DNA from 4 places in the Cryptosporangium sp. NPDC048952 genome. Region 3 is predicted to be linked to each of the others. Evidence: riboswitches for the same ligand, from Rfam matches in the RefSeq annotation. Region 3 holds a riboswitch; each other region holds the start of a gene.
The links. Region 3 has a riboswitch for cobalamin ahead of ACGFY5_RS11850 (ribonucleoside-diphosphate reductase subunit alpha). Riboswitches for the same ligand answer to the same signal wherever they lie in the genome.
Positions count from the first base shown of each region.

Region 1: another riboswitch for cobalamin. It lies ahead of ACGFY5_RS07245 (ABC transporter substrate-binding protein); the one in region 3 lies ahead of ACGFY5_RS11850 (ribonucleoside-diphosphate reductase subunit alpha).
Region 2: another riboswitch for cobalamin. It lies ahead of ACGFY5_RS06115 (putative cobaltochelatase); the one in region 3 lies ahead of ACGFY5_RS11850 (ribonucleoside-diphosphate reductase subunit alpha).
Region 4: another riboswitch for cobalamin. It lies ahead of cobN (cobaltochelatase subunit CobN); the one in region 3 lies ahead of ACGFY5_RS11850 (ribonucleoside-diphosphate reductase subunit alpha).

Region 1 covers NZ_JBICTY010000001.1:1,528,064-1,531,341, forward strand. Annotated here, with positions in the region: gene ACGFY5_RS07240 (FecCD family ABC transporter permease) at 1-643, opposite strand, end outside; gene ACGFY5_RS07245 (ABC transporter substrate-binding protein) at 649-1,638, opposite strand; cobalamin riboswitch at 1,695-1,875, opposite strand; gene ACGFY5_RS07250 (heme-binding protein) at 1,960-2,385, shown strand; gene ACGFY5_RS07255 (SGNH/GDSL hydrolase family protein) at 2,400-3,020, opposite strand; gene ACGFY5_RS07260 (MMPL family transporter) at 3,168-3,278, shown strand, end outside.
Region 2 covers NZ_JBICTY010000001.1:1,298,249-1,301,526, reverse strand. Annotated here, with positions in the region: gene ACGFY5_RS06115 (putative cobaltochelatase) at 1-1,969, opposite strand, end outside; cobalamin riboswitch at 2,066-2,192, opposite strand; gene ACGFY5_RS06110 (phosphoribosyltransferase) at 2,309-2,977, opposite strand; gene ACGFY5_RS06105 (response regulator) at 3,019-3,278, opposite strand, start outside.
Region 3 covers NZ_JBICTY010000002.1:784,078-787,355, reverse strand. Annotated here, with positions in the region: gene ACGFY5_RS11860 (CbtA family protein) at 1-215, shown strand, start outside; gene ACGFY5_RS11855 ((2Fe-2S)-binding protein) at 281-883, shown strand; cobalamin riboswitch at 931-1,180, shown strand; gene ACGFY5_RS11850 (ribonucleoside-diphosphate reductase subunit alpha) at 1,341-3,278, shown strand, end outside.
Region 4 covers NZ_JBICTY010000001.1:749,996-753,273, forward strand. Annotated here, with positions in the region: gene ACGFY5_RS03465 (precorrin-3B synthase) at 1-984, opposite strand, end outside; cobalamin riboswitch at 1,085-1,209, shown strand; gene cobN (cobaltochelatase subunit CobN) at 1,263-3,278, shown strand, end outside.

The DNA of each region.
Region 1 (3,278 bases), on a different contig from region 3:
GGGCCAGCCCGGCGCAGACGATCAGTCCCACCGCGAGCACGGCGGCGCACAGCGCCACGTCACCCCAGCCCGCACCGCTCAGCGAACCGAGCAGCCAGAACAGGACGCCACGGGTCTGCCGGGCGTCCGCGGAGGAGATCACGACGAACGACGTCACGGCCGCGAACAGCTGGGTTCCGGCGACGCCGGCGAGGATCAGCCGGTCGGTGGTGCCACCGGCGACCCGCGCGAGCGCCAGCACCAGCGCGAACGCCACGACCGCGCCGGTGAACGCACCGAGGCCGAGCCCGACGCTCCCGGCGCCGACGCCCAGCACGAGGACCAGCACCGCACCGGTCGACGCCCCCGACGAGATGCCGAGCACGTACGGATCGGCGAGCGGATTACGCAGCAGCGCCTGGAGCACCGCGCCGCAGACGGCGAGCCCGGCACCGCACACCGCGGCCAGCAGCGTGCGGGGCAGGCGTAGGTCCCAGACGATCGCGTCCCGGATCGTCGAGAGCCCGGACCCCGGCCCACCGACGTGTTCGGCGATCACCGCGGACACGTCGTGCACCGACAGGTCCGCCGGGCCGATCGTGATCGCCACGGCGATCGACACGATCAGCACGCCCACCCCGGCGACACCCCGAGCCCAGAACACCTACTTCATGCTCCGTACCCCAGTGAAGTCAGTCCCGCCGACACTTTCTCCACGGCCTGCACCGTGCGGACACCGGGATCCATGTCGGAACCGCTCAGCACGATGTACCGCTTGTTCTTCACCGCGGTGAGTTTGCTCGCGACCGGGTCGGACTCCAGGAACTTCACCTTCGCAGCGGCGCTGTCACCGTCGTCACCGCGGGTGAGGTCGGCCAGCACGAGCACGTCCGGATCGCGGTCGAGAATGCTTTCCCAGCCGGTCTCCGGCCAGAGCTGCTTGCTGTCGGCGAACGCGTTCTTCGCGCCGACCGCGTCGGTGACCAGGCCCGGTGTGCCGCAGCACCCGGCGATGTACGGCGTCTTCGTGCTGGAGTACCACCACGCCAGCGTGACGTCCTTCGCGTCGAGGCCGCCGGTCGCGGCGGCCATCCGCTGCCGTAGCGACGTGTTCAGGTCCGCGCCGCGGTCCTGCACGTCGAACAGGATGGAGAGGTCGCCGATCTCGCGGTAGAGATCGTCGATCGTCAGCGCGCGGGTCTGGGTGGCGTCCTGCCCGGTGCATTCGCTCGACGACAGGTACGTCGGGATCTTCACCTGGTCGAACTTCGCGCGGTCGGCGACGCCTTCGGCCGTGTAGGTGTACGCGAACGTCGTGTAGACGAAGTCCGGTTCCTCTTCGAGCAGCCGCTCGAACGACGGGAAGTCCTTGGAGATCCGCGGCACCTTCTCGTTGGCGGCCGCGAAGGCGGGCAGCACCGGGTCGCTCCACGAGGCCGTACCGGCCATCCGGTCCTCCAGGCCGAGCGAGAGCAACAGTTCGGACGCCGGTTGGCTGATCGAGACCGCCTTGTCGATCGGCCGGTCGATGGTCACCGTGCGTCCGCAGTTCTCGACGCTGATCGGGTAGTCGCCGTCGGGCGCCGTGGACTCGGCGTCCTGACCGCCGCAGGCCGCGAGGAGCAACAGGCTCGCGGCGAGCCCATGACGTAACCGCATGAGGTACCTCGTAGATCGCGGACCCGATCGCGAGGCCCGTAGCCGATCCGCCGCCCGAGTGGACGTCGGTCGCCAGCAGGTCTTCGGACTCGGGTTCGTCCGACCGCGGCGCCTTCCCAGGCGGGAAGCCCAGTGGCCAGTACCACGGCCGTCCCCCTCACCGCTGCGCGTCAGCCCCGGATTCGCACCGGGTTCCCTGACCCACCTCGTGGGTTGACTGGCTTCCCGACGGTAACACGCACGTCTTCAACGATTCTGTTGACGAAATGCAGGGCGCTTCGAAACGATGGCACCGAGCCGAACGAGGACGGGAGCCCCCGCATGTCCTATGTCCGCAACAAGCCGAGCATCTCCAGCGAAGCGGCAGCCGTGTTGATCGCCGCCGCACGCGCGAAAGCCGACGAGTTGGGCGTCGCGATGTCGATCGCGGTGGTCGACGAGAGCGGGGACCTCAAGGCATTCGACCGCATGGACGGTTCGGTGCACGTCTCCATCCAGCTCGCCCAGGACAAGGCGTTCACCGCGATCGGGTTCGGGCTGAGCTCGGACGGGTGGTACGACTTCATCAAGGACGACGGCCCACTGGCCCTGGGGGCGCCGGCCGCGATCGACCGGCTCGTGACGTTCGGTGGTGGCTATCCCGTGGTTCTCGACGGGGCGATCGTCGGTGGCATCGGGGTCAGCGGCGGCCACTACTCGCAGGACATGACGGTCGCCCAAGCCGGCCTCGCCGCCCTGGGTGACTGACCCCGAACTAGGCGTCAGATGGAGCCGGTGGCGCGGGCGGCGGCCCGCGCCGCCGCTGCCCGTACGGACGGCGCGAGCGCCTCGGCGATGCGGGCATAACCCGCACTGGAGGGGTGAAAACGGTCGGCGCTGAACAGCGACACGTCGGTGGCGAACCCGGCGGAAGTGTCCAGTGCGTGCGCGGCGATCACCGCGCCCGCCGCCTCGGCCGCCCGGATCTGCGCCTCCTGCAGCGCCAGGCTCGCGGCGCGCACCGTCGGACGCATCGGCACCGGCACCCACGGCACGACGCTCAGGTCGGGCGCCGGCGCCACGACGACCTCGGCGCCTGATTCGCGTAGCGCCCCGACCGCCGCCCCGAGCCGGGCGGCGGCTTGCTGCGGCGGCACCAGGCCCGTTAGGTCGTTCGCACCGATGACGACCAGTGCCAGATCCGGCTTCCACGCCACAGTGCGCTGCACCTGCGCGGCCAGGTCCTGGCTACGGGCCCCCGGCACGGCAAAGACACGGACGTCCGTCGGGTGGCCGTCCTCGATCAGACGTCGGGTCAGCCGCGCGGCGACGGTGTCGTCGGCGCGAGCCGCGCCCTGCCCGTAAGCGATCGAGTCGCCCAGTACGGCGAAAGAGAGTGCCACGTCCGGTCCAACGTTCCGCGACGGTCGGAATTGCTTACTGGATCGTGTGAGTTAAAGCTCACAGTACTAGCCGCTCGGCTAGCGGGTAGGCCGGAGGGAAGGCACGATCTGACTTGGTGTCGTCTCCGTTCCGACCGAGGATCCACATTGGCAACCCTGCTGTACCGACTCGGCCGCGGTTCGTTCCGCCGGCGCAAACTCGTGGTCGCCCTCTGGCTGGTGGTGCTCGTCGCCCTGGGTGGTGCGGCGGTTGCCTTC
Region 2 (3,278 bases), on a different contig from region 3:
TGCCGTACGTGGCGCGGCCGTCGGTGACCACGACGAGGAGGGGTCGCCGGTGAGGGTTGCGCCGTTTTTCGAGCCGTATCACTTCGGCGGACTTGACGAGTCCCTGGGCGAGCGGGGTTCTCCCGCCGGTCGGGAGTTCGTCGAGGCGCCGGGCGGCGACCTCGATGCTGCCGGTGGGGGGCAGGGCGAGGGTCGCGGTGTCCTTGCGGAACGTCACCAAGCCGACGGTGTCGCGGCGCTGGTAGGCGTCCAGCAGTAACGACAGCACCGCGCCCTTGACCGCGGCCATGCGTTGCCGGGCCGCCATCGAGCCGGAGGCGTCGACGCAGAACAGGATCGTGTTGCTCTCCCGTCCGCGGCGGACCGCGGACCGCAGGTCCTGCTTCTCGAGCTTCAGGCCCGCGGTGCGTCCGCGTTGTTTCTGGTGCGGCGCCGCTGCCAGCAACGTCGCGATCAGGTGGACGTCGTGCACCGGGCCGTCCGGTCGTGCGGCTCGGACGACTCGGCCGCGGCGCGACTCGGCGAGGGAGCGGCGGCCCGTGGCGTCGGACTGGGATCGGCCTACGCCGGGAACGGTGAGGAGTTTGGTGCGGTAGGGGTCGGTGGCTTTTACCGCTGGTCGTTCGGGTGCGGGGCTGGGGAGGCGTGGCCGGTTGTCGTCTGCGGTTTCGTCGGCTCGGCCGCGGTCGGTTGCGGGGCTCGCGCCGTCGAGCGGTTCGCTCGTGTCGGGTGGGCGGCGATCGGGGCCGCTGTCCGTGCTGCTGTCGGGGGCGCCGTCGCTCGTGTTGCTCTCGGTGGTGCCGTCGTCGGGGCCGTCGGGGCCGTTGGGGCCGTTGGGGCTGTTGGGGCCGTCGTCGGGACCGTTGGGACCGTCGTCGGGACCGTTGGGACCGTCCGGGTCGTCGTCGGGGTCGTCGTCGGCGGCTTCCTGGAGGGCTTTGTCGAGCTGGTCCTGGTCCAGGCCGGGTGCGTCGAACGGGTTACGGCGGCGCCGGTGCGGCAACGCGAGTTCGGCGGCGCGCCGGATGTCGTCGTCCGTGACGTGGTCCCGCCCATTCCACGCCGCCAGCGTGACGGCCGTCCGCGCGGTGACGAGGTCGGCCCGGAGCCCGTCCACGTCGAACGCGGCGCACACGGCCGTGATCCGGCGCAGGGCGGCATCGCTCAGAGTGACGTCAGCCAGACGGGCGCGCGCCTCGACGATGCGTTCGGCGAGCTCGGCGTCGGCGTCGGCCCAGCGGGCTGCGAAGCCTTCGGGGTCGGCCTCGTAGGCCAGCCGCCGCCGCACGACCTCGGCCCGTTCGGCGGGCCGGCGGCTCGCCGTGACCTCCACCGTCAGACCGAAGCGGTCGAGCAACTGCGGACGCAGCTCGCCTTCCTCCGGGTTCATGGTGCCGACGAGCAGGAACCGCGCCGCGTGCCGCACCGAGACGCCGTCACGCTCGACGTACGCGCGGCCCATGCCGGCGGCGTCGAGGAGCGTGTCGACCAGGTGGTCGGCGAGCAGGTTGACCTCGTCCACGTACAGGACGCCCCGGTGCGCGGCCGCGAGCAACCCGGGCTGGTACGCCCGCACCCCCTCGGTGAGCGCCCGCTCCAGATCGAGCGCCCCCACCAGCCGATCCTCGGTGGCCCCCACCGGCAACTCCACCAACCGCGCGGGGCGCGTTTCGGCGGCCACGCCTCCAGCCGAGGCGCCGACGCCATCCGGGCCTGCGGGCGCCGGGAGATGCGGGCCGTCGGGGCATTGGGGGTCGGGGGCGGCCGGGTCGCAGGCGAAGCGGCAGCCGGTCACCACCGTGATGGGTGGGAGCAGGGCGTGCAGCGCCCGGACGACCGTCGACTTCGCAGTGCCCTTCTCGCCCCGGGCGAGCACACCACCGATAGCAGGCGAAACGGCGTTGAGCGTCAACGCCAAACGGAGGTCGTCCAGACCGACGACCGCGGAGAACGGGTACGGCGGAGTCACCCGCCGATCACGCACGAGGGCATGCCAGGATCCTTCCCGCGGGTGTCCACGCCCGCGTGTGCGATGGCCTGCGAGCAGGCTCGCAGGGAGCGGACGCAGTGTCCTGGCTCCCGGATCGAAGCGTGTCCTCGGCCTTCCAGCCGTTACCGGCCGTGACCATTGAGTGAGGTCGGCTCCCCGGTGACAGTGGCGGGACCGCGCCGGATTCTCACCGGTCTTCCTGCCCTCCGCTCGCCGTAACTGTGACTCACCACGTCCCCATCGTCAAAGGTGCGAGACGTGCGTCACCGCCGTCCGGGCGCCCGCGCTTCCTCGCTCACGGCGCGACAGTGAGCAGCCTCAAAGGCGCAACGCGGCCGAGTCACGGCGGGCCGCGGTCAGCTCCGCTTCCACCTCTTCGTCGGTGAGCTGCGGAAAGTCCCGGTAGTGGTACCCGACCGCGCGGAACTCCGGCGGCGCGCTCACGCACACCACGGCGTCCGCCTCGACGCCGAGGATGATCACGGCCTGCGGTGCGCACACCGGCGCCGCGAACACCAGGTGCGCGGGCCGCAGCGCCCGCAACGACCGCAGCGCGGCCCGTGCGGTGGCACCGGTCGCGAGCCCGTCGTCCACCACGACCACCGTGCGCCCCTCCACCACCGGCGCCGGTCGACCGCCCCGGTACCGCTCGGTGCGTCGCACCGCCTCGGCTCGTTCCCGCTCGACGTCAGGCTGGAGTTCCTGCAACGTGAGGCCCACCTGGCCGAGCAGTCCCTCGTCGAACAGCGCGGGGCCGTCGACGGTCACGGCGCCGACGCCGAGCTCGCGGTGCCACGGCACCCCGATCTTGCGCGAGACGACGACGTCCAGCTCGCCGTGGACCGCGGCGGCCACGGTCCGCGCGATCGGGACGCCACCGCGCGGCAGCCCCAGCACGAGGGGCACCTCGTGCTCCTTCAGGTGTTCGGCGACGGCGACCGCCAGCGCACGGCCCGCCTCCGCCCGGTCAGCGAAGTAGTCCGACATGTCGCACCTCCGGTTACCGCGGGTTACCCCGATAACCGGCGTCACACGCCTCCGAGACCACGTTCGCGGGCCAGGAGCAGCGCTTCTGCGCGGCTCGGTACCCCGAGTTTCGTCAACACGTTCGCGACGTGGTTGCGCACGGTCTTCGGGCTCAGGACGAGACGGCGGGAGATCGTGGTGTTGTCGTAGCCCCGGGCCACGAGGTCGAGCACCTCGCGTTCGCGGTCGGTGAGTTCGGGGAACGACACCGGGCCGGTGGTGCGGGCGCCGGACAGGTAGCTGATGGCCTGAGCGGCGACCT
Region 3 (3,278 bases):
TTCCGACGATCGCCGAGATGCCGGAGCCGTTGCGTGACCCGAGCGGTCGGATCGTCTACGAGGGCTTCCCCGCGGACGTACTGGCGTTCTTCCGGCTGTACTCGGTGGGTGCGCAGCTGATCATGTGGGGCACGTTCGGGCTGGTCTTCGGGCCGCTGGCCGAGCGCGCCCTGGCCCCGGCGAGGGCGGCGGCCCGGGACGCGGTGCCGGCCTGAGTTCGTTCGCGGCGCTCGCCTCGCTGGGGCCCGCGTTCGCTGTCGAAACGCATCCGGTCGACGCGGTGCCGGCGGCGCCGTGGCGGCCGGTTACCGAGCTCCTCGACCCGGCGGGCCGCGCGTGGAGAGCGCGGACCGCGGCGGTGCGGGAGGCGCTGGGTGGGGCGGTCGAGGAACGGGTGGCATTCTCGACCGCGCACCTCGGGGTGGTCGCGCGGGTGCTGGCGCCGGCGTTCGCGCTGGCCGTGACCTCGTCGGCGGTTCCGTCTGCCGATATCTGGTGGCAGCCGGTGCTCGGCGGGATGGTGCCGCTGTCGTTCGCTGCTTCGGTGACCCGGGTGCCTGCGGCGGGTCTCCTCGATGCGTTCACCGACTCCGTCGTGCCGCTCGTCGTCGGGATGACGTCGGCGGCGGCGACCACGTGCCCGATCGCGCCGGCGATCCTGTGGGACAACAGTGCGTCGGCTCTGAACAGCTCGGTGACGATGCTGGGCCCCGCGTACGCCGATCGCGCGGTGCCCTTCGCGAACGCGCTGCTCCGGCGCGCCCCCTGGGGGATCCCGGCCCCGGACGTCGGCGACGGCTTCCGCCGGGGAAGCTGCTGCCTGATCTACCGCGTCAGCCCCGGCCCACCCCGCCCGGTGTGCGGCGACTGTGTACTCGGCTGACACGCCGACACGAGATGTTGGGTGTGACTTCTGTGGCGGGCCTATATATGGTGGCTCTCGCAGCTGGTTCGGCCGATCCTCCAGATCGGTCGTGGCAACAGGGAACCCGGTGGGAATCCGGGACTGCCCCGCAGCGGTAAGTGGGAACGACCGCCGTCAACCAAGCACTGGGCGCAGAACGCGCCTGGGAAGCGACGGCCAGTAGGCACGCGTGATTCGCGCCTCGCGGCGCGACCGGCCCGGCCGGGCACGCACAGCTCACGAGTCCGAAGACCTGCCAGCGCGCCGGACCGATCACGGTCCGGCGGTCCGAGGCCGCGTGGGACGGCTGACGCCAACCCCGCACGCCGCTGTGCGCCGATGGTGTCTGTCCTCGCGTGTCCTCGTTCCGGGACGTACTCGCGAGGAGAGAGTTGTGACAACCGCCGAGGTCGCGCCTGCCCAGCGCCGCCCCCAGATGCGCATCGTCAAACGGAACGGTCGGCCCGAGCCGGTCGACGTCAGCAAGATCGTCCGTGCGGTCGAGCGGTGGGCCGACGATCTCACCGACGTCGATCCGCTGCGCGTCGCCACGAAGACGATCAGTGGCCTGTACGACGGCGCCACCACCGCCGAGCTCGACCAGCTTTCGATCCAGACCGCGGCGGAGATGATCGGCGAGGAGCCGCAGTACTCCCGGCTCGCCGCGCGGTTGCTCGCCGGCTTCCTCGACAAGGAAGTCCGTGGTCAGGGCATTGCTTCGTTCAGTCAGTCGATCGCGCTCGGGCACGCCGAAGGCCTGATCGGCGACGAAACCGCCGCGTTCGTGGCGGCCAATGCCCGCAAGCTCGACGACGCGATCGACGAGTCCAACAACCTGCGCTTCGAGTACTTCGGGCTGCGCACCGTGGCCGACCGCTACCTGCTGCGGCATCCGCACGCGCGACTCGTCGTGGAGACACCGCAGTACTGGCTGCTCCGGGTGGCCTGCGGCCTGTCGCACACGGCCAACGAAGCGATCGGCTTCTACCGGCTGCTGGCGTCGCTGGCGTACCTGCCCAGCTCGCCGACGCTGTTCAACTCCGGCACGCGCCACACCCAGATGTCGAGCTGCTACCTGGTCGACTCCCCGAAGGACGAGCTCGACTCGATCTACCAGCGGTACGCGCAGGTCGCGAACCTGTCGAAGTTCGCCGGTGGCATCGGGATCGGCTTCTCCCGCGTCCGTGGCCGGGGTGCGCTGATCCGCGGCACGAACGGCCAGTCCAACGGCATCGTCCCTTTCCTCCGGACGTTGGACGCCTCAGTGGCGGCCGTCAACCAGGGCGGACGCCGCAAGGGTGCGGCCTGCGTCTACCTCGAGCCGTGGCACCCGGACGTCGAGGAGTTCCTCGAGCTGCGCGACAACACCGGCGAGGACGCCCGGCGCACGCACAACCTGAACCTGGCGAACTGGATCCCGGACCTGTTCATGCGCCGGGTCGAGGAGGACGGGATCTGGTCGCTGTTCGACCCGGACGAGTTCCCCGCGTTCCCGGACCTGTGGGGCGCGGAGTTCGACACCGCGTACGAGGCTGCCGAGGCCGCGGGCCGATTCGTCCGGCAGGTCAAGGCCCGTGACCTCTACGGCAAGATGATGCGGACGCTCGCCCAGACCGGCAACGGATGGATGACGTTCAAGGACGCGTCGAACCGGCTGGCGAACCAGACCGCGGTGCCCGGGAACGTCGTGCACCTGTCGAACCTGTGCACCGAGATCGTCGAGGTGTCCAGCGACGACGAGACCGCGGTGTGCAACCTCGGTTCGGTGAACCTGGCCGCGCACGTGGTCGGGTCCGACCTCGACTGGGATCGGCTCCGATCGACGGTCCGGACCGCCGTCCTGTTCCTCGACCGGGTCATCGACATCAACTTCTATCCGACGCCCCAGGCGGCGGCCAGCAACCCCCGCTGGCGCCCGGTGGGGCTGGGGGTGATGGGGCTGCAGGACGTCTTCTTCGCGTTGGGTCTGCCATTCGATTCGCCTTCGGCTCGATCGCTCTCGACGAAAATCGCCGAGGAGGTCTACCTGACCGCGCTGGAGGCCTCCGCCGACCTGGCCGCCGAGTTCGGGGTGCACCCGGCGTTCGCGGACACCCGCGCGGCGCGCGGCGATCTCCAGCCGGATCTGTGGGGTGTGGAGACCTCGGGGGAGCGGTGGGAGGCGTTGCGTGCTCGCGTTGCCGACACCGGTCTGCGTAACTCGCTGCTGATCGCGATCGCCCCGACCGCAACGATCGCGTCGATCGCCGGCTGTTACGAGTGCATCGAACCGCAGGTGTCGAACCTGTTCAAGCGCGAGACGCTGTCGGGGGAGTTCCTGCAGATCAACACGGCTCTGGTCCGTGAATTGAAAGCTCGTGGACTGTGGACTTCT
Region 4 (3,278 bases), on a different contig from region 3:
CGGGTCCGCTCGCGGCAGCACCACACCCCGCCACGGAGTGACGATGATCTCCTCCCGAGCCACCGCGGCAATCACATCCATCTGCGCCCCACTCAACCGTCCCAGCGGCACCCCCACCGCCACCCCCACGTCCCGCGCTCCCGCGTGCGGCGCTCCCGCGTCGTCAGCGTGCGGCGCTCCCGCGCCATCAGCGTGCGGCGCTCCCGCGCCATCAGCGTGCGGCGCTCCCGCGCCATCAGCGTGCGGCGCTCCCGCGCCCGCCGGGTGCGGGGCCACGGCGACGACACCCAGGGGGGTGGACGCGGGAGGGCTCGGGGACTCGGGGGCCGACGGTTCGATGCGGGCGCACGCCAAGGACTCGTGCATTCGGCTCGCGACGCGCGGCACCGCGTCGTCGAGCTCGGAAAGACGCCAGGCCTTGGAGGCCTGAGCCGCGCGCTCGGCGAGAAAGCACCGCGCAGCGGCGATCAAGGCCGGAACGGCCTGGTCAGGACGAACCCGCAGACCGCTGTCGACGCCAGCCAACAGCACCGGGACGGTGTCCGAGCCGAGCAGAACGGTCACGTCGGCACCCAGCGAAATCACGTCCCGATCGGTGTCGATCGCGAACAGGAACCGTCCGGGCAGCTCGGCCAACTCCAACGAACCACACAGCGCACGATCGAGCGCGTCAACAACCCCGAAAACACCGCCGAGGGGCGACGCGACGATGTTCCGGACCCGTTCGTGCGTGGCCGAGGGAAGCAGTCCGACGTCAGCCAGCCGATCAGCGAGCGCGGACGAATCCGTCACGCCCCTGATCTGCAGATTCCCCCGCGACGTGAGCTCCAACGGGGCGAACGACCGCAACACGTTCCACTGGGTGAGGCTCACCACACCACCGGGGATCCGCACCCGCGCCAGGCCACCGTCCGCAGCCTCGTGCACCTGCAACGCGCCTGGGCAGCTGTCTGCAGCCTGGCGGAAGGGCACGGCGGTGGGCATAGTCCGGATGCTACGTGTCGCTCCGGTGATCCCCATTGGGCCCACTTGACGATTGGGACCCTGATCACCAGTGTTGAAAGGCCATGAGCGGTGTCAGGTGGAGGAAGCCGGTGTGAATCCGGCGCGGTCCCGCCACTGTTACCGGGGAGCGATCTCGCACTCGAAAGCCACTGCTGCGAAGCGGGAAGGCTGCGGGGGAGCGCCGATCCGGGAGCCAGGAGACTCCAGACGCCGCTGACCACGACCCGGGGCGCGGACCCCGAGTGAGGACGCCCTGCGTGATTCTGCTGCTCTCGACGTCGGACACGGACCTGCTCTCGGCGCGGGCGAGCGGCGCTGACTATCGGCTCGCGAACCCGGCGCGTGTTTCCGTCGACGACTTGCCGGGGCTGACCGACGGGGTCGACCTGGTCGTCGTCCGGATTCTCGGTGGGCGCCGGTTCTGGGAGGAGGGGCTCGACGCGCTCCTGGCCGGGTCGTTGCCGGTGATCGTGCTCGGTGGGGAGATCGCGCCGGACGCGGACCTGATGCAGCTCTCGACGGTGCCGGCGGGGGTCGCCGCCGAAGCGCACGGGTACCTCGCGCAGGGCGGCTCCGAGAACCTCACGCAGCTGCACAACTTCCTCAGCGACACCGTTCTCCTCACCGGCCTCGGGTTCGAGCCCGCCACCGAAATGCCCACCTGGGGCACCCTCGACCGCACCCCGAGCGCCACCGGAACAATCACCAAAGCACCCACCACCAAAGCGCCCACCACCGCGCCCACCACCAAAGCGCCCAGCGCCGCCGCGCCCAGTGCCGCCGCGGCCGCCGCCGCTGCGCCCGCCGCCGAAGGCGCCGCGGCAGAAGCGCCCGCCACCGAAGGCGCCGCCACCGAAGGCGCCGCCACCGAAGGCGCCGCGGCAGAAGGCGCCGCGGCAGAAGGCGCCGCGGCAGAAGCGCCGGCTGCGCCGCGGCCGACCGTCGCGGTGCTGTACTACCGCGCGCACCACATCGCCGGGAACACGTCGTTTGTCCACTCCCTCTGCGACGCGATCGAGAACGCCGGCGGGCAAGCGCTCCCCGTCTTCTGCGCGAGCCTCCGGACTGCGCCCGACGAGCTCCTCGCCACGCTGAAGAAGGCCGACGCTCTCGTCGTCACCGTGCTCGCCGCAGGCGGAACGAAGCCCGCCACGGTCAGCGCCGGCGGCGACGACGACGCCTGGGACGTGGGCGCACTCGCCGCCCTCGACGTCCCGATCCTGCAGGGCCTGTGCCTCACCAGCAGCCGCGCCACCTGGGACGCCAGCGACGACGGGCTCTCCCCACTGGACAATGCGACCCAGGTCGCGATCCCGGAGTTCGACGGCCGGATCATCACGGTCCCGTTCTCGTTCAAGGAGATCGACGCCGACGGCCTCACCGTCTACGTCGCCGACCCGGAACGGGCCGCGCGCGTGGCCGGCATCGCGGTCAAGCACGGCGTGCTCCGGCACATCGCGCCCGAGAACAAGAAAATCGCGCTCATGCTCAGCGCCTACCCCACCAAGCACGCCCGCGTCGGCAACGCGGTGGGCCTCGACACCCCGAAGTCCGCGGTGAAGCTCCTCCAAGCGCTCAAGGACGCCGGCTACGAGATCGGCGATCTCCCGGGCGTCGAAGCGCAGGACGGCGACGCGCTCATCCACGCGCTGATCAAGGCCGGCGGCCACGACACCGCCTGGCTCACCGAGGAGCAGCTCGCCGCGAACCCGGTGCGGATTCCGGCGGCCGAATACAAAAAGTACTTCGATTCCCTCGACGAAGCTCTCCGCGAGAAAATGGAGCGCCACTGGGGCCCGCCCCCCGGCGAGCTCTACGTCCACGACGGAGACATCGTCCTGGCCGCGCTCCGGGGCGAGAACGTCGTCGTGATGATCCAGCCGCCGCGGGGGTTCGGCGAGAACCCGGTCGCGATCTATCACGACCCGGACCTTCCGCCGAGCCACCACTACCTGGCCGCGTATCGCTGGCTCGCGTCCCAGTTCGGAGCCGACGCGGTCGTCCACCTGGGCAAACACGGCAACCTCGAGTGGTTGCCGGGCAAGACCGTCGGGATGTCGGCCGCCGACGGTTCCGACGCCGCCCTCGGTGACCTGCCGCTCATCTACCCGTTCCTGGTCAACGACCCGGGCGAGGGAACGCAGGCCAAGCGGCGCACGCACGCCACGCTGGTCGACCACCTCGTGCCCCCGATGGCCCGCGCCGACTCGTACGGCGACATCGCGCGGCTCGAGCAGCTGCTCGACGAGCACGCGAACATCGCCGCGCTCGAT